Regions from separate parts of the Bradyrhizobium sp. LTSP857 genome, predicted to be linked through region 1. Evidence: predicted binding sites of a transcription regulator. Region 1 holds the regulator's gene; each other region holds the start of a gene.
What was found. Region 1 encodes LexA, which represses DNA repair genes until DNA is damaged. Its sites were predicted from a motif close to TGTTCNNNNTGTGTTCNG; they were not measured.
Positions count from the first base shown of each region.

Region 2: a site for LexA is predicted at 4,636-4,653, ahead of UP06_RS16180 (ribonuclease T2 family protein). Genes of this name have one in related genera too.
Region 3: a site for LexA is predicted at 7,984-8,001, ahead of uvrA (excinuclease ABC subunit UvrA). Genes of this name have one in related genera too.

Region 1 covers NZ_JYMS01000046.1:455,628-465,549, forward strand. The annotation lists gene UP06_RS31570 (bifunctional diguanylate cyclase/phosphodiesterase) at 1-1,938, shown strand, start outside; gene UP06_RS31575 (S41 family peptidase) at 2,074-3,411, opposite strand; gene UP06_RS31580 (alpha-hydroxy acid oxidase) at 3,730-4,863, shown strand; gene UP06_RS31585 (HAD family hydrolase) at 4,893-5,519, shown strand; gene UP06_RS31590 (hypothetical protein) at 5,677-5,859, shown strand; gene UP06_RS31595 (molybdopterin molybdotransferase MoeA) at 6,100-7,311, shown strand; gene lexA (transcriptional repressor LexA) at 7,488-8,189, shown strand; gene UP06_RS31605 (hypothetical protein) at 8,457-8,660, shown strand; gene UP06_RS41730 (hypothetical protein) at 8,853-9,284, shown strand; gene UP06_RS31615 (GAF domain-containing protein) at 9,499-9,922, shown strand, end outside.
Region 2 covers NZ_JYMS01000026.1:428,252-438,173, reverse strand. The annotation lists gene uvrC (excinuclease ABC subunit UvrC) at 1-1,532, opposite strand, end outside; gene UP06_RS16195 (outer membrane protein) at 1,783-2,406, shown strand; gene UP06_RS16190 (cold-shock protein) at 2,497-2,712, opposite strand; gene UP06_RS16185 (23S rRNA (adenine(2030)-N(6))-methyltransferase RlmJ) at 2,963-3,823, opposite strand; gene UP06_RS16180 (ribonuclease T2 family protein) at 3,885-4,589, opposite strand; gene UP06_RS16175 (hypothetical protein) at 4,695-5,159, opposite strand; gene UP06_RS16170 (hypothetical protein) at 5,341-5,634, shown strand; gene UP06_RS16165 (DUF3617 domain-containing protein) at 5,699-6,229, shown strand; gene UP06_RS16160 (ATP-binding protein) at 6,329-7,714, opposite strand; gene UP06_RS16155 (response regulator) at 7,739-8,470, opposite strand; gene UP06_RS16150 (MarR family winged helix-turn-helix transcriptional regulator) at 8,467-9,009, opposite strand; gene UP06_RS16145 (branched-chain amino acid aminotransferase) at 9,347-9,922, shown strand, end outside.
Region 3 covers NZ_JYMS01000046.1:355,485-365,406, reverse strand. The annotation lists gene UP06_RS31145 (AAA family ATPase) at 1-215, shown strand, start outside; gene UP06_RS31140 (AAA family ATPase) at 221-1,018, shown strand; gene UP06_RS31135 (nucleoside hydrolase) at 1,796-2,716, opposite strand; gene UP06_RS31130 (HAD-IA family hydrolase) at 2,752-3,387, opposite strand; gene UP06_RS42480 (DUF433 domain-containing protein) at 3,471-3,845, shown strand; gene UP06_RS41165 (DUF6602 domain-containing protein) at 3,942-4,892, opposite strand; gene uvrA (excinuclease ABC subunit UvrA) at 4,915-7,887, opposite strand; gene UP06_RS31110 (outer membrane protein) at 8,166-8,837, opposite strand; gene UP06_RS31105 (single-stranded DNA-binding protein) at 9,381-9,878, shown strand.

The DNA of each region.
Region 1 (9,922 bases):
GGACGCTTCATCAGTCCGGTTGACGGCGACGACCGGCTGATTTCCGCGCGCGCCCTGCCCCACTTCCCGATCCTGATGATGGCGACCACGACACGCGCGGCGGCGCTGGCGGACTGGCGCGAGCAGATCGGTATCCTGATTTCGGTCGCCGGCGCGTCCGCGCTCGCGATTGCGGGCGTGCTGATCGCAATCGTGCGCAAGCTCCTGGAGCAGCACCGCCTCTCGCGCGAGCGGCTGACGCTGGAAAAGCAGCGCCTCGACCGCGCCGTCAACAACATGACCCAGGGCCTGCTGCTGTTCGACGCCTCGCAGAAACTCGTGATCTGCAACCAGCGCTACATCGAAATGTACGGACTGTCGGCCGAGATCGTGAAGCCCGGCTACAGCTTCCACGACATCATCGCGCACCGCAAAGCCACGGGCTCATTCACGGGCGACGTGGACCAGTATGTCGCGCGCGTGCTGCGCGACATCCACGCGCGCAACTCCATGGTCGTGGAGACCGGCGACGGCCGCTCGATCCAGATCGTCAACGAGCCTCTCGGTGACGGCGGCTGGGTGGCGACGCATGAGGACATCACCGAACGCCGTCGCATCGAAGAGCGCATCACCCACCTCGCCCATTACGACGCGCTGACCGACCTGCCCAACCGCGCCATGTTCCACGAACATTTGCGCGGAGAGCTGGCCGCCATCGCCGACGGCGAAGAACTCGCGGTGCACTACATCGACATCGACGAATTCAAGGGCGTCAACGACGCGCTCGGCCATCTCGTCGGCGACGAGCTCCTGAAATCGGTTGCCGCAAGCCTCAGTCGTTGCGCGGGCCCGATGGATTTCGTGGCGCGGCTCGGCGGCGACGAATTCGCGATCGTGCAGAGCACGGTGACGTCGCCGGACCAGGTCAACGACCTCGTCGCGCGGATCTTCGCGGCGATCCGTACGCCGTTCGACTGCATGGGCCATCATCTTACCACCGACGCCAGCATCGGCATCGCGCTGGCGCCGGGGCACGGCACCGCGCTGGACCAGATCCTGAAGAACGCGGACATGGCGATGTATGCCGCCAAAGCCGCAGGCCGCCGCACCTATCGCTTCTTCGAGCAGGAGATGGATGCCAAGGTTCGCGAGCGGCGGCAGCTCGAGATCGACCTGCGCCACGCCATCGCCCATGGCGGCCTCGAAGTCTATTACCAGCCCTGCCTCAGCCTGAAGGACGACCGCATCACCGGCTGCGAGGCGTTGGTGCGCTGGCGCCATCCCGAGCGCGGCATGGTGTCACCGGCCGAGTTCATCCCGATCGCCGAGGATACCGGCCTGATCAACGAGATCGGCGAATGGGTGCTGGCGACCGCCTGCCGCGACGCCGCCGCCTGGCCCGACGACATCCGCCTCGCCGTCAACGTCTCGCCGGTGCAGTTCAAGAGCGGCACGCTGGCGCTGAAGATCATGGCGGCGCTGGCCACCTCCAACCTGCCCGCGAGCCGGCTCGAGCTCGAGATCACCGAGGCCGTGCTGATCCGCGACGACGACGCTGCGCTTGCGATCCTGCATCAGCTCCGCGCCATCGGCGTGCGCATCGCGCTCGACGATTTCGGCACCGGCTACTCGTCGCTGAGCTACCTGCACCGCTTCCCGTTCGACAAGATCAAGATCGACCGCTGCTTCGTCAGCGACATCGCGGGTCCTGACGGCTCCGCCAGCATCGTGCAGGCCGTGGTCAGCCTCGCCAGCGCCCGCCGCATGGCCACCACGGCCGAGGGCGTCGAGACCGAGGAGCAGCAGCGCCTGCTGCGCGCGCTCGGCTGCTCCGAGATGCAGGGCTATCTGTTCAGCGCCGCAAAACCGGCCGACAAGGTGCTGGAGCTGTTCGCGCTACATCGCAGCCGGCTCGCACAGCGCGATGGCAACCAGAGCCGCCGCCGCGAAGCAGGCTAGCAAGGACCGCTAGTTCGTGGGTGGACAGACTTCGTAGGGTGGGCAAAGCGAAGTGTGCCCACCTCTTGTCTTGCCGCGCATGCAGAAGCGGTGGGCACGTCGCTTACGCTCCTTTGCCCACCCTACGGCATCTTGCTAGTTCGGCACCGTCGTCTTCGGTGCCGGCTTGGCGGCCGCAGCATTCACGGTGACGCCGTGCAGGAAGTCGTAGGCCGTGTGTAGCGCCTTGTCGTCCTTCTCGTCCGGCGGGACATAGGACTGCGATCCAGTCTGCTCGGTGCCGTCTGCGGCCTGCAGATGGCCACGCATCTGGGACTCCGCCATGGTGTCGACGCGGCCCTTCAGCTCGGCCGGCACGTCCTGGAGGATCTCGATGTCGGGCGCAATGCCCTGGGCCTGGATCGAACGGCCCGAGGGCGTGTAGTAGCGCGCCGTGGTCAGCGCCAGCGCGCCGTTGCCGGCGCCGAGCGGAATGATGGTCTGCACCGAACCCTTGCCGAACGAACGCGTGCCGATGATCGTGGCACGCTTGTGATCATGCAACGCACCGCCGACGATCTCGGACGCCGAGGCCGAGCCGCCGTTGATCAGCACCACCAGCGGCTTGCCCTTGGTGAGATCGCCGCCATGGGCGGTGAAGCGCTGGGTTTCTTCCGGATTGCGGCCGCGGGTCGAGACGACCTCGCCACGCTGGAGGAACGCACTCGACACCGAGACGGCCTGGTCGAGCAAGCCGCCCGGATTGTTGCGCAGGTCCATCACATAGCCGACGAGCTTCTCCGGCGGGACGTCCCTGGAGATCGAGGCGATGGCCTTCTTCAGGCCGTCGGTGGTCTGCTCGTTGAACGAGGTGACGCGGATGTAGCCGATGTCGCCGTTCTCGACGTGGAAGCGCACCGGGCGGACATGGATGATCTCGCGCGTGATCGCGACGTCGAGCGGAGCGTCCGCGCCCTTGCGCACAATGGTGAGCTTGGTCTTGGTGTCGACCGGGCCCTTCATCTTGTTGACGGCCTGCTCGAGCGTCATACCCTGCACGGCGTCGCCGTCGATCTTGCTGATGAGATCGCCGGACATGATGCCGGCCTTGGAGGCCGGCGTGTCGTCGATCGGCGAGACGACCTTGACCAGGCCGTCCTCCATCGTGACCTCGATGCCGAGGCCGCCGAACTCACCGGAGGTGGTCTCCTGCATCTCGGTCCAGGCCTTGTCGTTCATGTAGCGCGAATGCGGATCGAGCGAGGTCACCATGCCCGTGATCGCACCTTCGATCAGCTTGGAATTATCGGGCTTCTCGACATAGCTCGCCTTCACCCGCTCGAAGACCTCGCCAAACAAATTGAGCTGGGAATAGGCATCATCCGCGCTCGCCGCCGCCCGAGCCGCCCATAGTCCGCCATGCGGACCGGAAACGAGGAGGGTCAGGCACGCACCAGTGAGCGCGCCGAGGGGGAACAGCAGGGTTTTCCGCATGGAATGGTTGGCCTTCTCGTTTCGCGGTTCTCTTGAGGCAGTTCTTTTGGGTCTTGGGAGCCGCCATGCAAATGGCGATCCAGCCCGGTTCTCACAATATCATTCCGGTTTCTTCAAGGCCGGGATGCCACGCCCACGGGTACATTACAGAAATCCCTTCGCCCTGGCCTAAACTTTTGGCAACGTTCGGAAACACCTCGCGCAATGCGGGAATCGGTCGGCCGGCCACGCCTCGCAGCTATGCGATTTTAGGATGGTTTGGGAGGGCCGGACGGGATAGTCGATGACATAAGACTTCAAATTCTCGGGAGGATAACAATGAACGAATCGCCCCGGATCCAGCCGCAACGGAATGTCGAACTCGGCGCCAGCAACGAGCCCTTCCAGAACCTGCACGAATTCATCCGGAAGGCGCGCTCCAACCTCAACCAGAACGCCTGGGACTATATCGTCGGCGCCGCCGAGACCGAGACCACGATGCGCCGCAACCGAATGGCCCTGGACGAGATTGCCTTCCGCCCGCGTGTGCTGCGCGACGTGCACAAGGTCGACGGCTCGGTCGAGCAGTTCGGCCGCAAGATGCGGCTGCCGGTGGTGCTCGCCCCCGTCGGCGCGCTGGAGATCTTCGACCCGCACGGCGCCGCCAGCGTGGCGCGCGCCTGCGGCACGTTCGGGGCGGCGCACATGCTGAGCTCGGTGTCCGAGCCCGGACTCGAAAAGACCGCCGAAGCCGCGCCCGATGCGCTGCGCCTGTTCCAGCTCTATGTCCGCGGCGACGATGCCTTCGTTGCCGATGTGGTCAGCCGCGCCGAGAAGCACAGCTACGCCGCCTTCTGCCTGACCGTCGACACCGCCCATTACAGCCGTCGTGAGCGTGACATCGCCAAGCGCTATGTTCGCGAGAGCCGCCTGCGCGCCACCGGCGGCGACTACCAGAAGGGCCTGGAGTGGCGGACCGTGAAGATGATCAAGGACACGTTCAATATCCCGCTGATCCTCAAGGGCATTGCCACCGCCGAGGACGCGCAGATCGCGGTCGATCACGGCGTCGAGTGGATCTACGTCTCCAATCATGGCGGCCGCCAGCTCGACCACGGCCGCGGCGCCATGCATGTGCTGCCCGAGATCGTCGAGGCCGTGAAGGGCCGCGCCAAGATCATGGTCGATGGCGGCTTCTGCCGCGGCACCGACATCGTCAAGGCGATCGCGACGGGCGCTGACCTCGTCGGCATCGGCCGGCTGCAATGCTGGGCCCTGGCGGCGGCCGGCGAAGCCGGCGTAACGCGCATGCTGGAGCTCTTGGAGGACGAGGTGCTGCGCTGCCTTGGCCTGCTCGGGGCCACCTCGTTCGCCGGGGTGAACAAATCCTGCCTGCATCCGGCGACCGCGACCAACGCGCCGAGCGTATTCAGCGCGTTCCCGCTGTTCGACCACGAGCCTTATCGGTACTGATCGCCGATACCGAAGTGAAAAAGGACGCAATGACCTCGCTTTCTCCCGGCAGCGCCGATGCGCTTCTGTTCGACCTCGGGCGCGTGGTGCTCGATATCGATTTCTCCAAGGCGATCGCCTGCTGGGCGGGACATGCCGGCTGCAAGCCGGAAGCCATCGTCACGCGCTATGTGCGCGACAGCGAAGCCTATCGGCTGCACGAGGTCGGCAAGATCAGCGACGAGGACTATTTCCAGTCGCTGCGCGCCACGCTCGGGATCGGCATTTCGGATGCGCAGTTCCTCGAAGGGTGGAACGCGATCTTCGCCGGCGAGATGCCTGATATCGCGGAGCTGTTGCCGCGCGCGGCCAAGCAGGTGCCGCTCTACGCCTTCTCCAACACCAACCGGCCGCATATCGATTATTTCTCGACGGAATATGCCGACGTGCTCGGCCATTTCCGCGAGCTGTATTTGTCCTCCAGCATCGGCCTGCGCAAGCCGGATGCGGCAGCCTTCGACCATGTCGTGGCCGCGATCGGCGTGCCGGCCGAGCGAATCGTGTTCTTCGATGACCTTGCCGAGAACGTCGAAGGCGCTCGCGCACGCGGACTGACCGCGGTGCATGTGACCTCGCCCCGCGATGTCGGTGAGGCGCTGAAGGCGCTCGGGATCTGACCGGCGGACGGGCCGCCAAATCGGCCGATTCCGGAACAATTTCACCCGGGAATAGGAACCAAAGCACTTTGTGCATTTTTGTACAGAGTTCCGGGAACGGAATGCCCTGTTCCGGACTCTTGAGTCCGTTGGGACTTCTACGAACGGACGTATCATCGTGTTGGGCAAAACCTACCTCACCAAGCAGGCCTCCCTGCTGGTTGAATTCGCCAGAACCACCTCGAATTCTGAGCTTTCCGCAAAACTGATCAGCAAGGCCGCCGACCTGAAGTCTCAGGCCGATCCGCTGCCCGACAAGGATCGAGGCCTCAAGGCGCCCGACGTCAGTTCGGACGGATAGACAGGAGGCGCCCGATGCTGGCTGTGGTTATGGTCGTTCTCGTCCTTGCCATCGCCACGCTCGTGCCGGTCTTCCTCGTCCTTCACAACATGCCGCGCCGGACCCGATACTAGGCTCCCAACGCGGAGCGGGTGATGCTGGATGAATAATCCCGCTCCGCTGCTGTTTTGCCTCTGCGCCCGCACTCGGTTAGAACTCTCGCCGCCCATTCGTCCGAGTCCGCCGAGCAGGAGTTGTCCCGTGGCCTTGATGCCGGTTTCTGACGCGCTTGCCGCGGTGCTGGCCGGCGCGGAGCCGCTGCCTGAAGAGATCGTTCCCCTCGACGACGCCTTCCATCGCGTGCTCGCGCGCGACGTCGCGGCGCGGCGCACGCAGCCGCCGCAGGCGATGTCGGCGATGGATGGCTACGCCGTGCGCGCAGCCGATGCAGCGAAGATCGATTCCCGGCTCACCGTGATCGGTGAGGTCGCGGCGGGCCGGCCATTTGCTGGAACTGTCGGCGCCGGCGAAGCCGTGCGAATCTTCACCGGCGGCGTCGTTCCCGATGGCGCCGACGCCGTCGTGATCCAGGAGGACACCGTCGCGGACGGCAAGCGCATCGCGATCAAGGAGGCCGCCATCACCGGGCGGCACATCCGCCCCGCCGGCATCGATTTTCGCGAGGACGACGTGCTCCTGCGCAAGGGCACCCGGCTGACCGAGCGCGACCTCGCGCTCGCCGCCGGCATGAACCACCCGCAGCTTGCCGTCCGCCGCCGTCCGAAGGTCGCGATTCTCGCCACCGGGGACGAACTGGTGATGCCGGGCACGACGCCCGGCCATGGCCAGATCGTCTATTCCAACGGCTACGCCCTGCATGCGCTCGCCCGTCGCGAGGGTGCTGATACCATCGACCTCGGCGTTGCCGCCGACACGCTGGAGGCGACCACGGCCGGCATCCGCCGCGCGCGCGAGAGCGGCGCAGATATCCTGATCACGACCGGCGGCGCATCGGTCGGCGATCATGACCTGGTGCAGCCGGCGCTGAATGCCGAAGGTATCTCGATGGCGTTCTGGAAGATCGCGATGCGGCCGGGCAAGCCGATGATGCACGGGCGGTTGGGGGCAATGCGCGTGATCGGCCTGCCCGGCAATCCCGTGTCGTCCTACGTTTGCGGCTTCCTGTTCATGGTCCCGCTGATTCGTGCGCTGTCGGGCCGCGAAGTGATTCATCACCGTCGCGAACGCGCCCTGCTCGGCCGCGATGTCGGCGCCAATGACCAGCGCGAGGATTATCTGCGCGCGCGGCTTGAGGTGCGCGACGACGGCACGCTCATCGCCCATCCCGTGAACCATCAAGATTCCTCGCTGCTTGCGAATCTCGCTGCGGCACAGGCACTTCTCGTGCGCGCGCCGTTCGCGCCGAAGGCCGAGGCAGGCACGCCCTGCGAGGTGCTGCGCTTACCGGCCTGAACGCCTGGACCACATGCGTTCCGCGAACATTGCGGCGTTCACGGTAAATTAAGCAGTTGCGGAACACATATCGAACATATAGTGTCCGTTCATGATTTGTTTCGAGCATGTAGCGGCTTATCGCTGAATTGAACGTCTCGGAATCGAACGACATCAACCGGGGGATTTTGGTCGAGATGCTAACGCGCAAACAATACGAGCTTCTGCGGTTCATCAGTGAGCGGCTGAAGGAAAGCGGCGTGCCGCCCTCCTTCGACGAGATGAAGGACGCGCTCGACCTGCGCTCGAAATCGGGCATCCATCGCCTGATCACCGCGCTCGAGGAGCGCGGCTTCATCCGGCGCCTGCCCAACCGCGCCCGCGCGATCGAGGTGATCAAGCTGCCGGAGCTCCAGGCCGCCGCCGGCAGCCGCCGCGGCTTCACCCCGAGCGTCATCGAAGGCACTCTCGGCAAGGTCCGCACCAGCTCCGGCGCGCCTGCGGACGACGGCGAGCGCCCCGTTGCGGTGCCCGTCATGGGCCGCATCGCGGCCGGCACGCCGATCGAGGCGTTGCAGACCCGCAGCCACACCATCAGCGTACCGCCTGATATGCTCGGCTCGGGCGAGCATTACGCGCTCGAAGTGCGCGGCGATTCCATGGTCGAGGCCGGCATTCTCGACGGCGACATGGCGCTGATCCAACGCAACGAGACCGCCGATACCGGCGACATCGTAGTGGCGCTGATCGACGACGAGGAGGCGACGCTCAAGCGCTTCCGTCGGCGTGGCGCCTCGATCGCTCTCGAGCCGGCGAACGCCGCCTATGAGGTCCGCATCCTGCCGCCCAACCGGGTGAAGATTCAGGGCAAGCTGATCGGGTTGTACCGGAAGTACTGAGCATGACCCGGACCCGAAGGGCCGCGTTAGCGCAAAGTGCGCAGCGGTTTTCCGAAAAGGTCATGCTTAAACAATAATCTCAATCTTCCGCGCACCGCCTGTTGGCGGCCGCCCATTAACGATTGGAGCGGACGATTGTCCGCTCCCGCTGGATAGTGTTTCTGGTTTTGCACAGATTATCCGGCCACCTCTCCAGCGCTACATCCTCGGCACGCCACAACGAAGCACACACCGCTTCGCAGGCTTTGAGAGACCGAGGAGACACCCATGCGCAAGATCATTCTGAGCACAGTCACGATGGCGCTGATCACAGCATCAGCGTCGCAAGCGTTTGCGGCGCAGTCGCAGCACCATCTGCGCAAGGCACCGCAGGCGACGACCAGCGAGCAATTCCGCAATGCCCGCAACGCGGTCGAGCCGGCGCAACCGGCCTGGCAATATTCGGGTTGGTCGGCACCTGCTGGCCGCTGACGTCGAAGCTCCCAAAATGCACGGGAGCAGGCTTTGTTCCCAGCGCATTTGAAAAAGATAATGTGATTGCCCGCTGCGGATGCGAGCCGCAGATTTGCCCACAAACAAGCATAAGCTTGCAGGCTTCCACTCTGATAGAGGCCTGCGCCTCAGAAGAGGCGCGGGTGCTCTATCCTGAATGAGGAGCACCCGATGTGTGACTACAGCCTGCACGCCGTCGCGACGCGTCCCGCAGAAGTCGGCGAGACGATCGTCACGACAACCTTCCGCGGCACCTCGACGCGCGGCTTCGCCTCCGAAGCCGATCCCTCCGTCGCGGTCTGCCTGCTGCCGGGAACGGAGCTCGCCTTCGCCGACAGCGTCCGCTACGACAATCGCTGGATCTGGACGCGCACCATCAACTCCCGCGTCGGCAAGTTCGGCAAGGTCGATCCGCACATTCCCGATCGCCACCATGATGCGATCGAATTCCCCGACGGCAAATACGTGCTGGTGACGCAGCTCGTCGAAGGCCAGCGCGCAACCGTGCTGCAATTGCCGGTGACCCAACAGGTGGGCGAGCGCGAGCACAAGCCGCAGATCGCCGACAGGCAGCCAACGATCACTCGCCTGCCGATCGGCTGACACCACCATCCCGGCCGCCAGGTCGGCGCCAGGATTGAAATGTCCATCGCCGGCCGAGGCCGGCGAGATGGGGTGGTTTGCGGCCCTGGAATAACATCTGCTCGCCGCACTTCCCCACCGCACGAAGTTTCCGCTGCCCTGCCTGAATTTTGAACGTCCGTTCTGCTGACAAATCGCCGATGCTGCTCACGGCTCGAGGCGGCGGACAGGCTCGATGAAGACCTTCATTCGCGTCGTTGAACTCTGGGTGCCTGACCGGACGCGGATGCGGCTGGAATTTGGCGGCGGCCTCTACAGCGAAGGCCTGTCCGCGTTCAAGGCCGCGAGCGAAGATTTGCGCTTCCGATATGACGAGGGGCTTCCCGGGAAGGCCTGGGCCGCCGGCCACCCCGTGATCCTCACCAAATTCGCCAACTCCTATTTCAAGCGAACCGACCAGGCCATCGAGGCTGGTCTGACCTGCGGCGTCGCGGTGCCGGTGTTTGCCGGCGAATTCCTGCAAGCAGTCATGGTGCTGTTCTGCGGCGACGACGAGGCCCATGTCGGCGCGGTCGAGCTCTGGCACAACGATGCCGAAGTCTCGCACGAGATGGGCCTCGTCGACGGCTATTACGGCAGCGCCGACATGTTCGAGTTCA
Region 2 (9,922 bases), on a different contig from region 1:
ACCTCACGCATCATGCCGTAATCGTCGCCGGGCGTGAGCCCTTCCGACTTGATGTTGAACTTGCGGTACTGGTTTTTCACGAAACCATCCGGACCGGCGACGATCATGGCGCCGACCGCATTGGTGCCCTGGATGTGGCTGTTGTCGTAGACCTCGATGCGCTTCGGCGGATGCGGCAGGCTGAGCGTCGTCGCCATCGCGTCGAGCAGGCGGCTCTGGGTCGCGGTATCGGCGAGCTTGCGGCCCAAAGCCTCGCGCGCATTGGTCAGGGCGTGGGTGACGAGCTCCTTCTTCTCGCCGCGCTTCGGCGTGGAGACCTCGATCTTGTGGCCGGCCTTGATCGACAAGGCGTTTTCGAGCAGCTCGCTCTCCTCGATCTCGTGCGAGAGCAGGATGTTCCTTGGCGGCGGCTTGTCGTCGTAGAACTGGGCGAGGAAGGAGCCGAGCACCTCTTCCGGCGTAAAGGTCTTCTCTGCCCGCGGGAAATAGGCGCGGTTGCCCCAGTTCTGTCCGGTGCGGAAGAAGAACACTTCGACGCAGGAGAAGCCACCGTCCTGGTGGATGGCGAACACGTCGGCTTCCTCCACCGTGCGCGGATTGATGCCCTGCTGCGACTGGATCGCGGACAGCGCAGCGAGGCGGTCGCGGTAGAGCGCCGCGCTCTCGAATTCGAGCTCGCCGGAGGCCTTCTCCATCTCGCCCGCGAGCTCCTGCTTCACTGCCTGGCTCTTGCCGGACAGGAAGTCGGTCGCCTCGCGCACCAGCGTCGTATAGCCGGGGAAGTCGATCTCGCGGGTGCAGGGGCCGGCGCAGCGGCGGATCTGGTAGAGCAGGCAGGGCCGCGAGCGGCTCTCGAAGAAGGAATCGGTGCAGGAGCGGATCAGGAACGCGCGCTGCAACGCCGTGATGGTGCGGTTGACCGCGCCGGCGGAGGCGAACGGGCCGAAATAACGCCCGGGGCGGCTCTGCGCGCCGCGATGCTTCAGGATCTGCGGCGCCCAATGGTCGCCAGTGATCAGGATGTAGGGAAACGACTTGTCGTCGCGGAGCTGCACGTTGAAGCGCGGGCGGAGCTGCTTGATGAGGTTGGCCTCGAGCAGAAGCGCCTCGGTCTCGGTCGTGGTCGAGACGATCTCCACGGAGACTGTCGCCGCGATCATGCGCAGGATGCGCGCCGGCTGCGGCGCACTGAGGCGCGCGTAGTTGGACAGGCGCTTTTTGACGTTCTTGGCCTTGCCGACATAGAGCACGTCGCTGTTCGCAGCGAGCATGCGATAGACGCCGGGCGATGTCGGGGCGAGCCGGACCGCGCGCTCAATCGCCTCATGGCCGGTCGCCAATGGCTCTTCGCCGACCGCGCCGCTCTCTTCCAGGATGTCCGGCAGTCGCGCATCGTCCTCGTCGTCGCCGCTCGCGGTGGCGGGATCGAGGTCCGGCGGCGTCAGCCCCTCGGGCGGGGCGTCCGGTGCGGTGCCGCGCGGCGATTTGCGCGCGCGCGCGTCGTTCGGATTGTCGGGGGAATCGTGAACCATGGGACGAATTTAGGCGCTGAGGGTGCCGATTTGAAGTTCCGGCAATGCCGCACGCACAGGATGGCGGCCGCAGTTCCCGGTAACGCTTCCTTAAGTCTGTTAACAGCGCGGTAACGGGTCTTAACAGGCCTTTAACTTAAAACTCTCGATAAATCTTACGCGAAAAGTTCTTGGTTCCGTAACCATGCGGTTTTGCCTTGCGCGGCGGTGCAGGCATCGCACGGGGTGGTAGTTGCGTTGGAGAGTACCGATGAAGAGGCTCGTTGTGGGCGCAGCCGCGTTGGTTGCAGCCGGCTGGACAGCTTCGGCAGAGGCCGCCGATCTTAATTACGGGCAGCGTGCGCCCTATACCGTCAATCAGCCGCTCAATTCCTATAGCTGGGCCGGCCCCTATATCGGCGCCAATGTCGGCTACGAGTGGGGCTCGGTGAGCAACACGCCCGTGAAGCCCTCCGGCTTCGTCGGCGGCGTGCAGGCCGGCTACAATTTCCAGAGCGGCCCGTGGGTGTTCGGCGTCGAGGGTGACATCCAGGCCGCTGGTGCCGACGACACTTTCGCGCCGTGGAAGTTCTCCAATCCATGGTTCGGCACCTTGCGCGGCCGCGCTGGCTACGCCTTCAGCAACGTCCTGTTCTACGGCACCGCCGGCCTCGCCTTCGGCGAACTCCGCGCGCAGACATTTGGCTGGACGGAGTCGCACACCACCGCCGGCTGGACCGCCGGTGTTGGCGCGGAAGTCGGCTTCGCGCCGAACTGGAGCGCGAAGCTCGAATACCTCTACATCGATCTGTCGACGAGCCAGTTCGCAATTACAGGCGTGTCAAACGGCTATAGCGCCAGCGTTGTGCGCGCAGGCGTGAACTATCACTTCTGATAGGCGAATAAGAAAATACCGGACAACAGCCTCCCGGCCGCTCGCGGCCGGGATTTTTTTTTGCGCCAGATTTTTTTTGAGTGAGGCCCGCTAGGAGAGGATCACTAAATTGACCGCCTTTGGCCCCTTCCCCTTCTTGTCCGGTTCGACCTCGAATGTGATACGCTGTCCTTCGGCAAGATCCTTCAGTCCCGCTCGCTCCACAGCGGTGATGTGAACGAAGACATCGCGACCGCCGTCGTCCGGTTTGATAAAGCCGTAGCCGCGCTCGCCGTTAAAGAACTTGACCGTTCCCGTCATGGCCATCGGGAAACTCCCCCTCATTGCTCCTCCGCCACAACGCAGACGCGCGTCGCGGCATGACCGGGCCTTACGAAGCCCGGGAGCTGGCCATCCTTGGGCAGACCATTCGGTCCGACTGGATCTTTCTTAGGCCTTCACTCCGCCGCAACCATTCGCGGAAGCGGAACGTAAAGCCAGTCACGGAAACAGCATAATACGGTTCTTTGCAGATTGACTACGGTTACTGCATATTTTTCCCAAGAATGCCGGAGTGTTACGGCTTCGGCACCTCTAATCGGAATCTGGCAGCGCCGCCCTGGCCGAGCGGCATTTCCAGCTCGGGCAGGATCGTCTTCAGCTCGCCTTGCAGCGTATAGGGCGGATTGACGATCAACAGCCCGGTGGACGTGAGCGGTGCGCCGTCAATCTGCGGTGCGGCGCTGAATTCGAGCCGCAGGCATTTTGCCGGCGACTTTGCTGCGGCTGCGGTCCGCGCCACCAATTGCGCCAGCGCGTCGGTGGCACGGCGGCTCTTGGCCGGATACCAGATTACATAGATACCGGTCGGCCATTTCGCGAAGGCTGTGGAGAAGGCCGCGCCCAGCTTTTCGAACTCGTCCTTCGCTTCGAAGGACGGGTCGATCAGCACGAGTCCGCGGCGCTCCTTCGGCGGCACGAAGGCCGGCAGCGCGACCCAGCCGTCGAGATCGACCACGCGGGCCTGTTCATCGCGGCGCAGCACGTCGATGAGCGCCTTTCGCGCTTTCGGCTCGAGCTCGCAGGCGACGAGGCGATCCTGCGGCCGCATCAGGCCGCGCGCGATCAGCGGCGAGCCCGGATAGGCCTTGAGCTCGCCCTTCGGATTGTAGGCGCGGACGATGTCGAGATAGGGCTTCGTCAGCGCGATGGTGTCGTTCGAGAGGCGCGCCTGCATCAGCCGCGCGATCCCCGTCAGCCACTCGCCACCGCGCTTCGCCTCATCGCTCTCGAGATCATAGAGGCCGGCGCCCGCATGGGTGTCGATGACGCGGAACGCGGCCGGCTTGTCCTGCAAATAGGTCAGGATGCGCGCGAGCACGATGTGCTTGATGACATCGGCGAAGCTGCCGGCGTGAAAGGCGTGACGGTAGTTCATGGTGCAGAGTTACGACATCGTGCGATGAAAGTAACTGCTGTCATTCCGGGGCGGTGCGGCTCTATCCACCCCTGATCGGCGGCATCGTCAGCTGGTCGCGGCGGCAGGCGCGGCGGTCGATCTCCTCGCAGGCGCGGAATTGCAAATCCTTGCTGAGGCAGATGCGGACCTCGGAGAGCCGTGTCCGGTTGCAGGTCACCGAGACGGCGGCATTGCTCAAGCCGGGATTGGCCTTGATGAAGGCTTCCTCGACCTCGGCCGGGGCCACCGTCTTGGCTTGCGATAGGTCGAGATACTCGGCCGGAATCTTGATCGCGGCGCGGGCTTTGCGGATGGTCTCGAAATAATTGCGGTCGGTGAGCCCGGAGCAGGTGCCGTGCTTGTCCCATTCGTTGAAGATCAGGCCCGGCGCCGGCATCAAATCGAGCATCGAGGAGACGATGTTGCGGTTCAGCCGCGGCGACGGCCGCTGGCAATATTCCGGAAAGCCGTTCTCATATTGCGGCCACAGGCCGTGCACCACGAAAGCGTAGGGCCGTCCGCCGCACTGGATTTGCGAGCGCCCGCCGCGCTCCGCCGCTTCCTCGCAGAACGAGGGCGACCAGGACAGCGACAGCACATAGAAATCGAATTCGCCGGGCGTGTTCTGCCGCCTGTCCTGCGCTGTCGCGCTGCCGGCGAGTCCAACCAGCCCGGCCGTAAGGAGGAGGGCAAGGGTCAGCGAGATCATCAGGCGGGAGAACGAATGCAATCTGGAATGAAACATGGCGACGCCCCTCAACTAGACTGTGCAAAAGAGCCTAGCAGGCGATAGGAACATTACAAGAACAAATTTCGAGCGGCGACCGTTCGGCCGCTTGATCGGTCCGAATCAGGGCTTTGCCGCGCGGCAGGACGGATTGTAGGCCCAGTTGCGGTCGAGCCCGACCACGCACCATTCGACGCCCTGGCCGTAACCGGCGAAGCCGCCATCCTCGATGATCGAGAAGTGCACCTTGCGCATCTTGCCGTCATTGAGCATGGCCTCGCCGGAGCAGTAGCGGCGCGGGATATTGTCGGACGCCCAGGGCCGGAACGCGGTCTCGTGGACGGCCGAGAAGCCCTCGATCTTCAACGACGAATTCCAGAAGGAGCTTTCCTTCTCCCAGAATTGGGTGGCGATCGTCGGCAGCGCCTTCTCGCAATCGGCGACGCGGCCGTCATAACGCGGCCCGCTCAGCCAGAAGTTCAGCTCCAGCGGATTGGCGGCCCGGGCTTCACCGAGCGACAGCGCCCCGAACATGAGGCCGAGCACAGCGGCAAAACGGAGCGATTTCAGTGAGGTCGAGGCGCGCATGGGCAATCCAGACAGCATGATCTGCGGAGGCCGAACGGTGCCGCGAAGGCCGGGGCAGGTCAAGTGCAGCGCGGCAACACTTAGCCACGAGTTGACCGGAACGTCGCAGCAGCCGGCGTTCGGTTCTTTCCACCGCCGCGCCGGCACCGTAAACTACCGCCAACCAATCGGAGTGACGGGAATGCGAATCATTGCGGCCGCGGGCCTTCTTGCCTTGGGACTGATGGCGAGCCAGTCGGCGCGCGCCGATATTTTGCCGGTGCCACCCTTCAAGGGCAACGACACCGGCGGCATCATCGCCTATTCGCTGGCGGCCCAGGCCGATGCGCGGCAGCTCGCGGTCGATCACTGCGCGCGGTATGACAAGGTGGTCAAATTCCTCGCGGTGCAGGCCTATGAGGGCGGCTACATCTCGTTTGCCTGCCGCTGGGTGCCCTATGGCGCGGCCGACCGGCCGATCCGCACGCTCTACTGAGGCGTTCTCGTAGCGCCAGGATAACGCCGAGAAAAAGAAGACATCTCAGCCGGGAGTCTCCCGCATGACGCGCAAGCTTGCTTTGCTCGGATCAGTCGTTTGCCTCGTGTTGTCGGCAGGCGCGGCCCGCGCCGACGATATGCCGGTGCGCAAGGCCGGTCTGTGGGAATTGAAGATGGTCAGGAGCGGCTCGGCGATGCCGGAAATGACCATGCAGCACTGCACCGACGAGACCGTCGACAAGGAGATGAACAACAACGTCTCCCCGATGGCCAAGCAGATCTGCTCCAAGCAGGACATCAAGAAGACGTCGACCGGCTATGTCAGCGATTCCGAGTGCAACGTCGCCGGCATGACCACGACCTCGCATGCCGAGATCGTCGGCGACTTCAACTCGGCCTACATGGTGAAGACCTCCTCGCATGCACAGGGCGGCCCGGCCGGCAGCGCAGGGCGCGACACGACCATGACGCTCGAAGCCAAATGGGTGGGGGCCTGCAAGCCCGATCAGAAGCCCGGCGACATCGTGATGCCCGGCGGCTTCAAGATGAACGTGCGCGACGTCGACAAGCTGAAAGCGCTGCTGCCAAAGTAAGTAGGATCGTAGCCCGGATGGAACGAAGCAAAATCCGGGACACTATCTCCGTCGTGTAAAGTCCCGGATTACGCTTCGCTCCATCCGGGCTACGTTCGGCTAAACCGGAATCCGCACGCTCGCGCGCAATCCGCCCATCGGGCTGTCGCCGAGCGTGATGTCGCCGCCATGGGAACGGGCGATGTCGCGGGCGATCGCGAGCCCCAGGCCCGTGCCGCCTTCGTCCTGGTTGCGGGCGTTGTCCAGCCGCAGGAACGGCTTGAACACCTCTTCGCGCAAATGGGCGGGAATGCCGGGGCCGTCGTCGTCGACCGTGACGGTCAGATAGCGGTGATCGCGCTGGCCGGTGATGGCGATGCTCTTGCCGTAGCGTGCGGCATTGGTGACGAGGTTGGCGAGGCAGCGCTTGAACGAGGCCGGCTTCACGGTCACCACGGGCAGGCCGTGGAAGGTCACGGTCGCGGTATGGCCGTGGCGTTCGGCGTCGCTGCGCAGCTCCTCGAGCGCCTGCGCCATGTCGGTCGGCTGCGATTGCTCGCCGGAATCGCCACGGGCAAAGGCGAGGTAGTCCTCCAGCATCATCGACATCTCGTCGACGTCCTTGCGCATGCCCTCCAGTTCGGGGCTGTCGCCGATCAGCTCCAGCTCGAGCTTGAAGCGGGTCAGGATGGTGCGCAGATCGTGGCTGACGCCGGCGAGCATCGCGGTGCGCTGCTCCATCGTGCGCTCGATGCGCGATTTCATCTCCAGGAATGCGACCGCTGCGCGCCGCACCTCGCGCGCGCCGCGCGGTCTGAAGTTCGGTGCCTCGCGGCCCTTGCCAAAGCTTTCGGCGGCGTCGGCAAGCCGCAGGATCGGCTTGATCTGGTTGCGCAGGAACAGCACCGCGACGATCAGCAGGATCGACGACGTGCCGACCATCCAGAACAGGAAGATTTCCGAGTTCGAGGCGTAGGCGGCGCTGCGCTGGGCGAACACGCGCATCACGGCATCGTCGAGCTGGATGCGGATCTCGACGAGGTTGGAGCGGCCAACCGTGTCGATCCAGAACGAGCGCCCGATCTGGCGGCCGAGCTGCACCGACAGCGTCTGGTCGAGCAGCGAGAAGAACGGCTTTGGTCCGGGTGGCGGCATGTCGCCGACGGGAAGAAAATCGACCACGAGCTGCATGCGCTCGGCGATGCGGCGCAGTTGCGCGCGGTCCTTGTCCTGCGGATAGCCCTTGTAGACGTCAATGAGGCTGGCGACGTCCTGCACCACGGCCTGCGACAAGCGCCGCGTCACCGTGTTCCAGTGCCGCTCCATGAACACGAAGGCGACCACGGTCTGGAGGATCACCATCGGCACGATCATGATCAGCAGCGCACGGGCATAGAGACCGGTCGGCATCCAGCCCTTGAACGCATTGCCCATCCAGCCATTGGCGGCGGAGACGCGCCCGGCGGCGCTTCGGAGCAGCGTCAGGCCGGTGTCAATCGTGCTCATTGGTCGTGTTTCACCGCTCTGATCTTATGGCGAGGCCACCAGCCGGTAGCCGATGCCGCGCACTGCCTGGAGGAACAGGGGATTGGCGGGGTCGGTCTCGATCTTGCGCCGCAGGCGGTTGATCTGCACGTCGACGGCGCGCTCGTTGACGCTGCCATTGCCGGTCAGCGCGCTGCGCGGCACGGTCTCGCCTGGCGCCTCCGACAGGATGCGCAGCATCTCGCGCTCGCGGTCGGTGAGGTGGATGACCTCCTCGCCCTGGCGCAACTCGCCGCGATCGAGATGATAGATGTAGGGGCCGAATGCGATTTTCTCGACCAATGCGGCCTGCGGCGGTGGCGCGGCGCGCTTGAGGATGTTGTTGATGCGCAGCGCAAGCTCACGCGGCTCGAACGGTTTTGCCACGTAATCGTCGGCGCCGATTTGCAGGCCCTCGATGCGAGCTTCGGCTTCATGGCGGGCCGTCAGCATCACGATCGGCACCGATGAAGATGTCCGGATGAAGCGGGCAAGATCGAAGCCGGTCTCGCCGGGCATCATGACGTCGAGGATCAACAGGTCAAAATGCAGGCCCAACAGTTTTGACCGCGCATCGCCCGCGCTTGCGGCGGTGGTGACACGGTAGCCTTCGCTGGCGAGGAAGCGCGACAGCAGATCGCGGATGCGGCGGTCGTCGTCGACCAGCAGGAGATGCGGGGCATCGTCGGCCGGTTGCGCCGGCGGGCGGGCGAGCGTGGCAGCGAGCGGCACAGTCACTCCTTTGCGTCTTGATTGACGGTGGCGAAGATCGTCTCCAGCACCTTGTCCGGATCCTCGCGGTCGATCATCGCGCGCAGGAAGCGCTTGACGGTCTCGGCATCCTGCGGCGCCATCTCGGCCAGCGCCTTGGTGATCCGCGTGGTCTGGAGGCCGGCGAGCTTCTGCACCAGCGCCTCGCCCTTGGGTGTTGTGTAAAGCAGGCGCTGGCGGCGATCGTTGTCGCCGGTCTTCTGCACGATGTAGCCCTCGTCCAGCAGCTGCTTGAGCACGCGGCCGAGCGATTGCTTGGTGATGCGCAGGACATCGAGGAGGTCGGCGACCTTGAGCCCGGGATAACGATAGACGAAGTGGATGACGCGGTGATGGGCCCGGCCGAAGCCGAATGCCTCCAGCTCCTGGTCGGGATCGCCGACGAAATCGCGATAGGCGAAGAACAGCAGCTCGATGATATCCCAGCGCAAATTGCTTCCTTCGGGCGCGGCCGGCTTGGTCTCGGCAGCGTCATGAGAGGGAGTCGCGAAATTTATGTCAGGCATATTGACGTATCTTGGGTTCAATGTTACAAAACGATCAGCCCGCACGAAATTTTAGATCGTTTCGCGTCGGGTGGCAGTTTCAAGGGCGGCCGGAGAGTGCCGAACAGGCGGCGAAGGCCGGATCAGATCTACCGTACGATTGTCGAGCGGCATTTCGGCAAAACATACTGGACTTCCGCCTTCCGCAAAAGCATGTCCTCGGCGACATGCTGGCCACGGAAACCGGCCGTAACAAGGCTGGCGGTGGTCCAGCCAGGAACCTAATCAAGCCAGCCGGGCCCGAACAGGGCAGGCCGGCGCCAGAACAGCGCCGCCATCGGCAGCGGGAGCCAAGGACATGAGCATGAAATTCGACATCCAGCCCGCATCCAATCCGACCTCCGAAAAGGACCGCGTGGCCAAGCTGGTGGACCCCGGCTTCGGGCGGGTCTTCACCGATCATATGGCGATCGTCCGCTACAACCAGGCCAAGGGCGGCTGGTATGAGGCGCGCATCGAGGCGCGCGCCAATTTCCAGCTCGATCCGGCCGGCGCTGTCCTGCACTACGCGCAGGAAATTTTCGAGGGACTGAAGGCCTACAAGCGCGACGACGGCGGCGTGAACCTGTTCCGCCCCGACGCCAATGCGCGGCGCTTCAAGGATTCGGCCGACCGCATGGCGATGGCGCAGGTCCCCGAGGACGTCTTCATCGAGGCGGTCGAGCAGGTCGTGCGCATCGACCGCGCCTGGATGCCGGGCGGCGAGGGCAGCCTCTATCTGCGGCCCTTCATGATCGCGAGCGAGACCTTCCTCGGCGTGAAGCCGTCGTCCGAATACATCTTCGCGGTGATTGCCTCGCCGGTCGGCTCCTATTTCAAGGGCGGGCCTGCGCCGGTGTCGATCTGGGTGTCGGAGAATTACACACGCGCCGCG
Region 3 (9,922 bases), 100 kb from region 1:
TGCGACGCATGGAAGAGTCGCGCATCTGCCAAGTCATCATGGCAACCCATTCGCCGCTGCTGATGGCTTATCCGAATGCGAGCTTGCTGCGGCTGACCAGAGCGGGACTTGAGCCGGTGAGGTTGCGGGAGACGGATCATTTCAAGGTGATGCGCGAGTTTTGCGACGATCCGGACGGATTTATCGACGCGGCGTTGGACCAGCAGGGAAGGTAGAGGGCATGGGTCGGAAACGCCGTCGCGAAACCACGCTGCCTGCACCTTACCTTCGGCGCATCTGGCTCGATCGCGCGCAGGTCGAGGATTGGGAGGCGTATCCGTTCTGTCTTCCGGTGTTCAGGGACGAGTTCGATCAGAGCTTCGATACCGCCGTGACCATCATCGTCGGCGAGAACGGGACCGGCAAGTCGACCATCCTCGAGGGAATCGCTGGGCTCGCCGGCTTTGCCAGTACGGGCGGCCGCAAGGGCTTTCAGGAGATCGACGGCGGCGGCATGGAAGTCACCGGCGTAGAGCTGTCTGCCGCCTTGAAGGCTGCCTGGGTACCAAAGGTGACCGATGGCTGGTTCTTCCGGGCGGAAACATTCTTTTCGATCGCGCGCTATCTGGACCGGTCGGCCGTGAGCGCTGCGCAAGCCATGGAGGGCGTGTTTGGTGCGAGCGTTCAGGAGGCGCCGGACTATCTCTCCTTCTCCCATGGCGAGGGCTTTCTGGTTTTCTTCGAGGAGCGCTGCCAGAAGCAGGGCATCTACATCTTCGACGAGCCGGAATCGGCGCTGTCGCCGGCGCGACAGATGGATTTCCTCAAGCTCCTGCATCGGATGGATCTCTCCGGCAATTGCCAGGTCATCATGGCGACCCATGCGCCTCTGCTGATGGCCTATCCAAATGCGCAGCTGCTTCGGCTCGGGAAATACGGCCTGGAGCCGACGACGGTGGAGCGGACGGATCATTACCGGGTGATGCGCGAATTCTGTGACGATCCGCGCGGGTTCGTGGAAGCGACGCTGGGGGAATAGGCGAGGGGCACAATCGCTCTCTCCGTCGTCATTGCGAGGAGCTCTTGCGACGAAGCAATCCAGAGTCTTTCCGCGGCGGCAGTCTGGATTGCTTCGCTGTGCTCGCAATGACGGCTCGTAGCCGCATGCTTCTTCTTTCATTGACGTTTGAAATCGCGGACACACGTTCACACCCTCGCGGCATATCCTGCCCGAGCTTTGCTCAATCGGCGCCCCCGAAAGTGCCGAGGGCGCAGGGAAGGCCGGGTGCCGGCTGGCACCCGCGGTCCGCTGTGCGCAAATGCGCTGGAAACAGATGCACAGCGGCATACAGGTGAAGCCAAACATCCGGCCTTCCCTGCGCAGTGGCTTTACGGCTTATGTCGTGATCTCCCCGGGGAGCGATGCACTATTGCCCCCGTCACCTTGCGGATGGCTGATTTGCGTGCCCGGTCGGGCCCGCACATCACCACAAGACTTGGCGCACAGGCTCCGGGCGCCAGGACCACACGATTTTGCCGTACGCGGGCTGCACCGGTCGTTTGCGCCTCGGTAGTTGCTCACGGCGTGAGCCGCCCTGCAAACCACCTTCGCGCCGACGCCGCCCGCGTCCACCACGTCCCATCCCGCGTTCGTGACGATCGCGACAACGCCCCTCGGCCGGGTTGAGATGGCCTCCTATACGATAATCCGAAGTTCTGATAAAGAGAATTATCTTTGCCTGATGTCGTTGACCTTTGCGTGGGTGTTTTGGGCGCCGGGCAGCGCAACAGGTTGTGGGTTGCGTAAGCGCGCTTTCTATTTCGATCCGGCAAACGCCTTCAGCTTCAGAAAAAAGTCCTTCAGAATCGGGTTGCGGTCCACATAGGTCACGTAACGGATCGGATGCCGCCTTTGGTCGACGCTCCAGGTCATCTGATCGGTGAGAACCGGGGCAGGGACGATCACGCTCGGTGCCCACGCGGGATTCAGCAGCCATCCGACCGGCGCCATGTCCCAGATCTCCTTGGCCCAGCCCAGATGATCGGACGAATATTCCTTGAAGCGCATAGCGAGAAACGTGCCGATGCTACCGTGCGGTTCGACGTAGCGCTCGATCTCCGGCACCGTGCTGTGCAGGCGCGAGGTGACGCCCATGCACGGTACCAGAACGAGCGGCACGCCGCTGTCGAACAGCACCTGCGCGCCGCCGACGTCCTGCTTCAGATTGAACTCGATCGTGTGCGGCCATTCCAGCGCATGGCCGCCAAGCCAGACCACCACGATGCGGTCGATGATGTCAGGGGCTTTGAGCAGCGCTGAGGCGACGTTGCTGATGGCGCCGATGGCAATGACGTAGAGCGGATTGTCAGGCGAGCCCGCGCGCGCCCGGGCCACGAGGTCGTCGACGGCGGGCGCCGCCTGCGCCGTCTTGGCCGGACCGACATAGTCAGTGACGCCGCGATGGACCAGGCCTTCGGCTGCGATGTTCAGGCGCTCCAGCAGGCGAAGGATTTCCTGGTAGCTCAGCTCCATGCCGTGGCCGGGACTCTTCGCGCGTGCGTTGAAGAACGGCGCGGCGTAGATCGCCTCGACGTCGAAGCGGTCCTTCGACAGCAGCATCTGCACGAGCGCGAATTGATCGTCGATCTCGTTATAGGTGTCGGTGTCGAGCACGACGCGCACCTTGCCGACCGGCGGCTCGAGGAGTTTGAGGCGGGCTGCGTCCGTCAGTGTCATTGCCGTCTCCCTGGGCCGGGCGTGGCGATTGCGGATCAAGCTTTGGTCCGGCAGACCACGTCCGCGATCTCCTCCATCTGCGCGAACATGTGATCGGGCGCAAGCGCCTGCAACGCGGCCGGCGCGGCATAGCCCCAATTGACCGCACCGCAGGCGATGCCGACGGTCCGCGCCGCCTCAATGTCGCGGACCTCGTCGCCGATCGAGATGACATCCGCCGGGGCGATGCCGGCGCGCCGGATCACGCGGCGAAATTTCGTGGGCTTGCCGAACACCGAGGCGGCGCAGTCAAAATGCGAGAACAGCGCGGCGGTGCCATCGAGCTTCCGCCGTGCATTGGCCTCGCTGTCGGAGCTCACGAGCGCCAGCTGAACGCCGCTGTCCGCAAGCGTCCGCAGCATCGCCTCGACGCCGGCAAACAGCGAGATCTCGGCCGCCGCCTCCGCCTTCAGCCGCCGCGCATGCCGCGCGATCACCGGCAGCTTCCACAGCGGCACCTCGAGTCGGCTGAGGATCTCGCGCGTCGAGGCATGCCGCAGCCCCTCGACATCCTCATCGGCGACGCGGCGAAAGCCGAAGCGGTCGGCGACGTCATTGATGGTGCGCAGGAACCAGGGAAAGCTGTCGACAAGCGTGCCGTCGAGATCGAAGATGGCGAGGGAGTAGGGCATGGGGAAAAGGTCGAGCAGACTGGCGCCGGCAATGCGGTGATAGATGCCATCGCGTGTTATATTGACATTTGCAGAGGTGACAGATGCCAGAGCTCCTAGCAAGGATTACCGTCGACCCGCAGCGTATGCACGGGCGCCCCTGCATTCGTAATTTGCGCATTACGGTTGCCGAGGTCTTGGGGCTGTTGTCTGCTGGACAGTCCCGGGAGAGCGTTCTCCAAGACTATCCGTATTTGGAGGAGGCCGACATTGATGCTGTGCTCGCGTGCCGCGAGCGCATCGAGATCAATCCGGAAATTATGGCTGGCAAGCCAGTCATTAGGGGCACGCGTACGCCAATTGAATTACTTTTACGCATGCTGGCTGCCGGGGTATCCGACGAAGCGATCGTCGCGGAGTATCCGCGGCTTACTGTTGACGACATTCGTGCCGCTCAGGCGTTTGCAGGGAACTATTAAGTGGTCGAAGGCTGTGTATTTGTTGGATAGGGACGCCGTCAGCCAACGTAACGGATGCTCATAGGGCTTGGCTAGGTGACGAGCGCGCTAAGGACACTATGGCAGACTCGGGCTCCACTTGCTCCATGCCTCCGCACTTGCCCCTTCGTCTTTGAGGTGCCTTCGGACACTGTCCGAAAGAACGTCTTCGGAACAGTAGAGGGGAATACCTATTCCACCGTAAAATCCCAAACCTGACAAGTGATCGGCCCACGGGCGAATTGTTGGATCAACGAATGCCATCCGATGTGTAAGCTCATAGATTAGGCCTGCGAGGATAGCTCCAGAATGATCTCGCTCTGAATTCCACTTCATTTCATCTTGGACTACGTACAACGCAGCAACTGCACTTTCCTGACCAATCTCCGTAAGTTCTTCTTTTTCTTCCTTGCTAAGACCTTTGCCAACCAAAACGTGCTTACCTACGGAGATTGTCGCTGTATCTGCTACGCACACCACATCCAGCAACTCGCGCGGATGTTCCGGACATTCTTCCGCACACTTCTGAATTGCTTTATAGAGACGATCCCAATCTCGGTCTCCTTGGCTCAAGTCGTGCGAATGCGATAAGAGCCCAAAGATTGGAGGCCGATTTAATTCGTCGTAGAGAGTCCCGAGCCGGACCGGGGCTTTTCTCTTAATGGCCGAAGCGGTGAGAAAGGCTCGCTTGATGTCTGAGGAGCGCAAGGTCAGCTTGCATTCGAACGCGGCAACAACGCCGCCTGCGAAAACGTATTTTTCGTTTCCCAGGCCTCTCGGATAGCTGGGAGTGAGGACTAGGACATCAACTTGAGGGCTACTGGAGCCGTCGGCGAAAAGTATGCGTCCCTTTGTGACAATACGATAGGTTGCGGGCAACCAATCTCTTAGAATTTCAGCCCAGTCTTCTTCGGCCTGATCGCCAGCCGTTCCGGGATCCTCTTTGCTTCGCGCACGAATGCGAAGATAAGCGCTATTAAGCGACTCCTTCACCGCGCTCATAAGATTGAAGAAGTCGTGCTTTTTCACATTTTGACCTTAGGATAGCAGCCTACTCCGCCGCCTCGCTCGTCCGCCTCCGCTTAGGCTTCCGCGCCTTCGCCAGCACCGGCGCCAAAAACTTCCCCGTATAGCTCCGCGGCGCTTTCGCGATGTCCTCCGGCGGGCCCCAGGCGACGATTTCGCCGCCGCCGTCGCCGCCTTCGGGGCCGAGGTCGATCACCCAGTCGGCAGTCTTGATGACTTCGAGATTGTGCTCGATGACGACGACTGTGTTGCCCTGCGCCACCAGCTCGTGCAGCACTTCCAGCAGTTTCTTGACGTCGTGGAAGTGCAGGCCGGTGGTCGGCTCGTCGAGGATGTAGAGCGTGCGGCCGGTGGCGCGCTTCGACAGCTCTTTTGCCAGCTTGACGCGCTGGGCTTCGCCGCCGGAGAGCGTGGTGGCCTGCTGGCCGACATGGATGTAGTCAAGACCGACGCGGTGCAGCGTCTGGAAGGTTTCACGGACGCGCGGCACCGCCTTGAAGAAATCGGCGGCTTCCTCGACGGTCATGTCGAGCACGTCGGCGATGCTCTTGCCCTTGAACAGAACTTCGAGCGTCTCGCGGTTGTAGCGTTTGCCCTTGCAGACGTCGCAGGTGACGTAGACGTCGGGCAAAAAGTGCATCTCGATCTTGATGACGCCGTCGCCCTGGCAGGCCTCGCAGCGGCCGCCCTTGACGTTGAAGGAGAAGCGGCCGGGCTCGTAGCCGCGCGCCTTGGATTCCGGCAGGCCGGCGAACCATTCGCGGATCGGCGTGAACGCGCCGGTATAGGTCGCGGGGTTCGAACGCGGGGTGCGGCCGATCGGCGACTGGTCGATGTCGATGATCTTGTCGATGTGCTCGAGGCCCTCGATGCGGTCGTGGGGCGCGGCGCCTTCGCTGGCATTGTTCAGCTTGCGGGCGATGGCCTTGTAGACGGTGTCGATCAGCAGCGTCGACTTGCCGCCGCCGGAAACACCGGTGACGCAGGTGAACAGGCCGAGCGGAATCTCGGCCGTGACGTTCTTGAGGTTATTGCCGCGCGCGTTGACCACCTTGATGGTGCGACGATGGTTCGGCGGACGCCGCTCCGGCACCTCGACCTCGAGCTCGCCGGTGAGATATTTGCCGGTGAGCGATTTCGGGTTGCGCATGATCTCGGCGGGCGTGCCTTCGGCGATGATGTGGCCGCCATGCATGCCGGCGCCGGGGCCGATGTCGAGGACGTGGTCGGCGAGCAGGATCGCATCCTCGTCATGCTCGACCACGATCACGGTATTGCCGAGGTCGCGAAGCCGCTTCAGCGTGTCGAGCAGGCGCGCATTGTCGCGCTGGTGCAGGCCGATCGAGGGCTCGTCCAGCACGTACAGCACGCCGGTCAGCCCCGAACCGATCTGCGAGGCCAGGCGGATGCGCTGGCTCTCGCCGCCGGACAGCGTGCCGGAGGAGCGGGAGAGGGTGAGATAGTTGAGGCCGACGTCCAGCAGGAAGGTGAGGCGCTCACGGATCTCCTTGAGGATGCGGCCGGCGATCTCGTTCTGCTGCGTGTTCAGCGCCTCCGGCACGGTCTCGAACCACGCGCCGGCGCCCTTGACCGAGAGCTCCGAGATATCGCCGATGTGCTTGCCGCCGATCTTGACGCAGAGCGACTCCGGCTTGAGCCGGAAACCGTTGCAGGCGCCGCAGGGCACGTCGTGGAAGTATTTCGCCAGCTCCTCGCGCGCCCACTCGCTTTCCGTTTCGCGATAGCGGCGGTTGATGTTGGTGATGACGCCCTCGAACGGCTTCTTGGTGTCGTAGGAGCGGACGCCGTCCTCATAGGAGAACTTGATCTCGTCCTCGCCGGAGCCAAGGAGGATCGCGTTCTGCGTCTTCTTGGGCAGATCCTTCCATTTGGTGGTCAGCGTGAACTTGTAGTGCTTGCCGAGCGCGGTCAGCGTCTGCACGTAGTAGGGCGACGACGATTTGGCCCAGGGCGCGATCGCGCCCTTGCCAATCGGGAGCTCCTTGTCGGGGATGACGAGGTCTTCATCGACATGCTGCTCGACACCGAGACCGCCGCAGGCGGGGCAGGCGCCGTAGGGATTGTTAAAGGAAAAGAGTCTGGGCTCGATCTCCGGGATCGTGAATCCGGAGACGGGGCAGGCGAACTTTTCCGAGAACAGGATGCGTTCCGGCCCGCTCTTGTCGTGGATCTTTGCGGTCTTCTTCTTTTCTTCGACGGGCGCAGCCGCCGGCGCGTCGGCGAATTCGACGACCGCGAGGCCCTCGGCGAGCTTCAGCGCAGTCTCAAAGCTTTCGGCGAGGCGCTGGCCGATATCCGGGCGCACCACGATGCGGTCGACGACGACGTCGATGTCGTGCGGGAATTTCTTGTCCAGCGTTGGAGCTTCCGCGAGCTCATGGAAGGTGCCGTCGATCTTGACGCGTTGAAAGCCCTTCTTGAGCCATTCGGCGAGCTCTTTCCGGTACTCGCCCTTGCGGCCGCGCACGACGGGGGCGAGGAGGTAAAGGCGCGAGCCTTCGGGCAACGCCAGCACACGGTCGACCATCTGCGACACGGTCTGGCTCTCGATCGGCAGGCCGGTGGCAGGCGAATAGGGCACGCCGACGCGCGCCCACAAGAGGCGCATGTAGTCGTAGATCTCGGTCACCGTGCCGACGGTGGAGCGCGGGTTCTTCGAGGTCGTCTTCTGCTCGATCGAGATCGCCGGCGACAGGCCGTCGATCTGGTCGACGTCCGGCTTCTGCATCATTTCCAGGAACTGGCGCGCATAGGCCGACAGCGACTCGACATAGCGGCGCTGGCCTTCGGCATAGATCGTATCGAAGGCGAGCGAGGATTTGCCGGAGCCGGACAGGCCGGTGAACACCACGAGCTTGTCGCGGGGAATCTCGACGTCGATATTCTTGAGGTTGTGCTCGCGCGCGCCACGGATCGTAATTGCGCGCAGGTTTGAGCCCACGTTCTGTTGGCGCTTCGCCTTGATCACTTCATCCATCCTGGTGGTCCTCAAGGAATCCCAAAGGCGCGCGATCGCGCCAACGTAAAAGGCGCGCTTCGCCCGGAACCGGGATCGGCGCCGATGGGTATGTCAGCGAACGTAGGAAGAACGAGAACGGATTTCCAGTGCCCTTCGCGAATCGTCAACGGATTGTTGGGGCGTTGGCGGGAAATGGCAGCAGGAACCGGGTGTGGGCGGCATTGGAACGTGCCGCAAAAACAAAAAGGCCGGCGCGAGGCCGGCCTTTCGTGACGATGTAACGTCGGTAGCGAAGATCAGTACTTCGCGACGATCGGGCCGCTGAAGTGATAGTTCACGCCGACCTGCACGGTGTGGAAGCTGTCCGTGCCCGTGTTGAAGGGGAGACCGATGCCGGAGAAATACGTCGCGCCGCTGAAGCTGCGATAGAGGTACTCGCCCTTGACCGACCACTGAGGGGCAAAGAACGCTTCGACGCCCGCACCGACGGTCCAGCCAGAGCGAAACTTGGTGTCGGAGACGGTCATGCCGAGCGCGCTGAGGCTGAGCTTGTCGTCGATCCAGGCGTAGCCACCGGTACCATAGAACAGAACGTTGTTGACGGCGTAGCCGATGCGGCCGCGCACGGTGCCCAGCGCATCGATCTTGTTGCTCAGGGTAACGCCAAGCGTCGTCACCGAAGCATTGACGTCAGCCCAGGAACCGTCGGCTTCGAGGCCGAACACGACGTTGCCGGTCTGCCAATTGTAGCCGGCGGTGCCGCCGACGAAGCCGCCCTTCACCTTCGGATCGGTCGAGGAATCTTCCCAGGCACCGCCACCGACGATACCGAGGTAGAAGCCGGTCCAGTTGTAGACCGCAGCCATCGGGGCCGGAGCCTTGGTGTAGGGGCGTGCCGCGAGATCGGCGGCCGAAGCCGGAGCGGCGAGTGCGAACAAACAGGCCGAAGCCAACAAAACCTTCTTCATTTTCAACCTAATCCCAGTCCCAGTTTCTGTTGCTGCCTTCCGCGATCGGAAGGGCATCGGACGCGTTGGTCCAACTGATGTCGTACCTACACCATTGAAGCTGCAAGTTGTGTCTCTCAAAAGTCACAACAGACGCAAAATGTAATGGTCACTGACCTATAGTTCCCGCAGGGAACTAAACGGCAAAAGGCCGGCGCGAGGCCGGCCTTCGATTCCCGAATGATATCAGGTGGATCAGTACGTCGCGATGATCGGACCGCCCCACGCGATAGTTGACAGGCCCAGTCGACATCCTGGCTGACGCCTTGGTGTAGGTCGCGACGGGAGCGGCACAGCTACCGATACGCGCCCTATATTCACGGTCGATTTTGACTAGAACAAATCTGGAACAAATATCAGGTCGATGCTATATATGGGGATAACCAAGGGCGCGGCGGGCCGACCGGCGCCCGTGAGCGTATAGGGTCAGCTCAACAGGCACAGATGGCGCGGCGAGCGGGCCCGGCCTTCTAAAATTCAGTGGATTTGGAGCGGAGAGCGGCGATGGCGGGAAGCGTCAACAAGGTCATTCTGGTTGGAAATCTCGGCAAGGATCCGGAAATCCGTCGCACCCAGGACGGGCGGCCGATCGCGAATCTGAGCATCGCCACCTCGGAGACCTGGCGCGACAAGAATAGCGGCGAGCGCAAGGAAAAGACCGAGTGGCACCGCGTCGTGATCTTCAATGAAGGGCTCTGCAAGGTCGCCGAGCAGTACCTGAAGAAGGGCGCGAAGGTTTACATCGAGGGCGCGCTCCAGACCCGCAAATGGACCGATCAGGCGGGCGTCGAGAAGTACTCGACCGAGGTCGTGCTTCAGGGCTTCAACTCGACGCTGACGATGCTCGATGGCCGTAGCGGCGGCGGAGGAGGCGGCAGCTTTGGCGATGAGCCGGGCGGCGATTTCGGCTCCTCCGGTCCTGTCAGCAGCGCGCCGCGCCGTCCCGTTGCCGCCGGCGGCGGTGGCCGCAACAGCGACATGGACGACGACATTCCGTTCTGAGGCTTGAGATCTAAGGCTTGGGAAGAGTCGGCTCGGATCGGGGC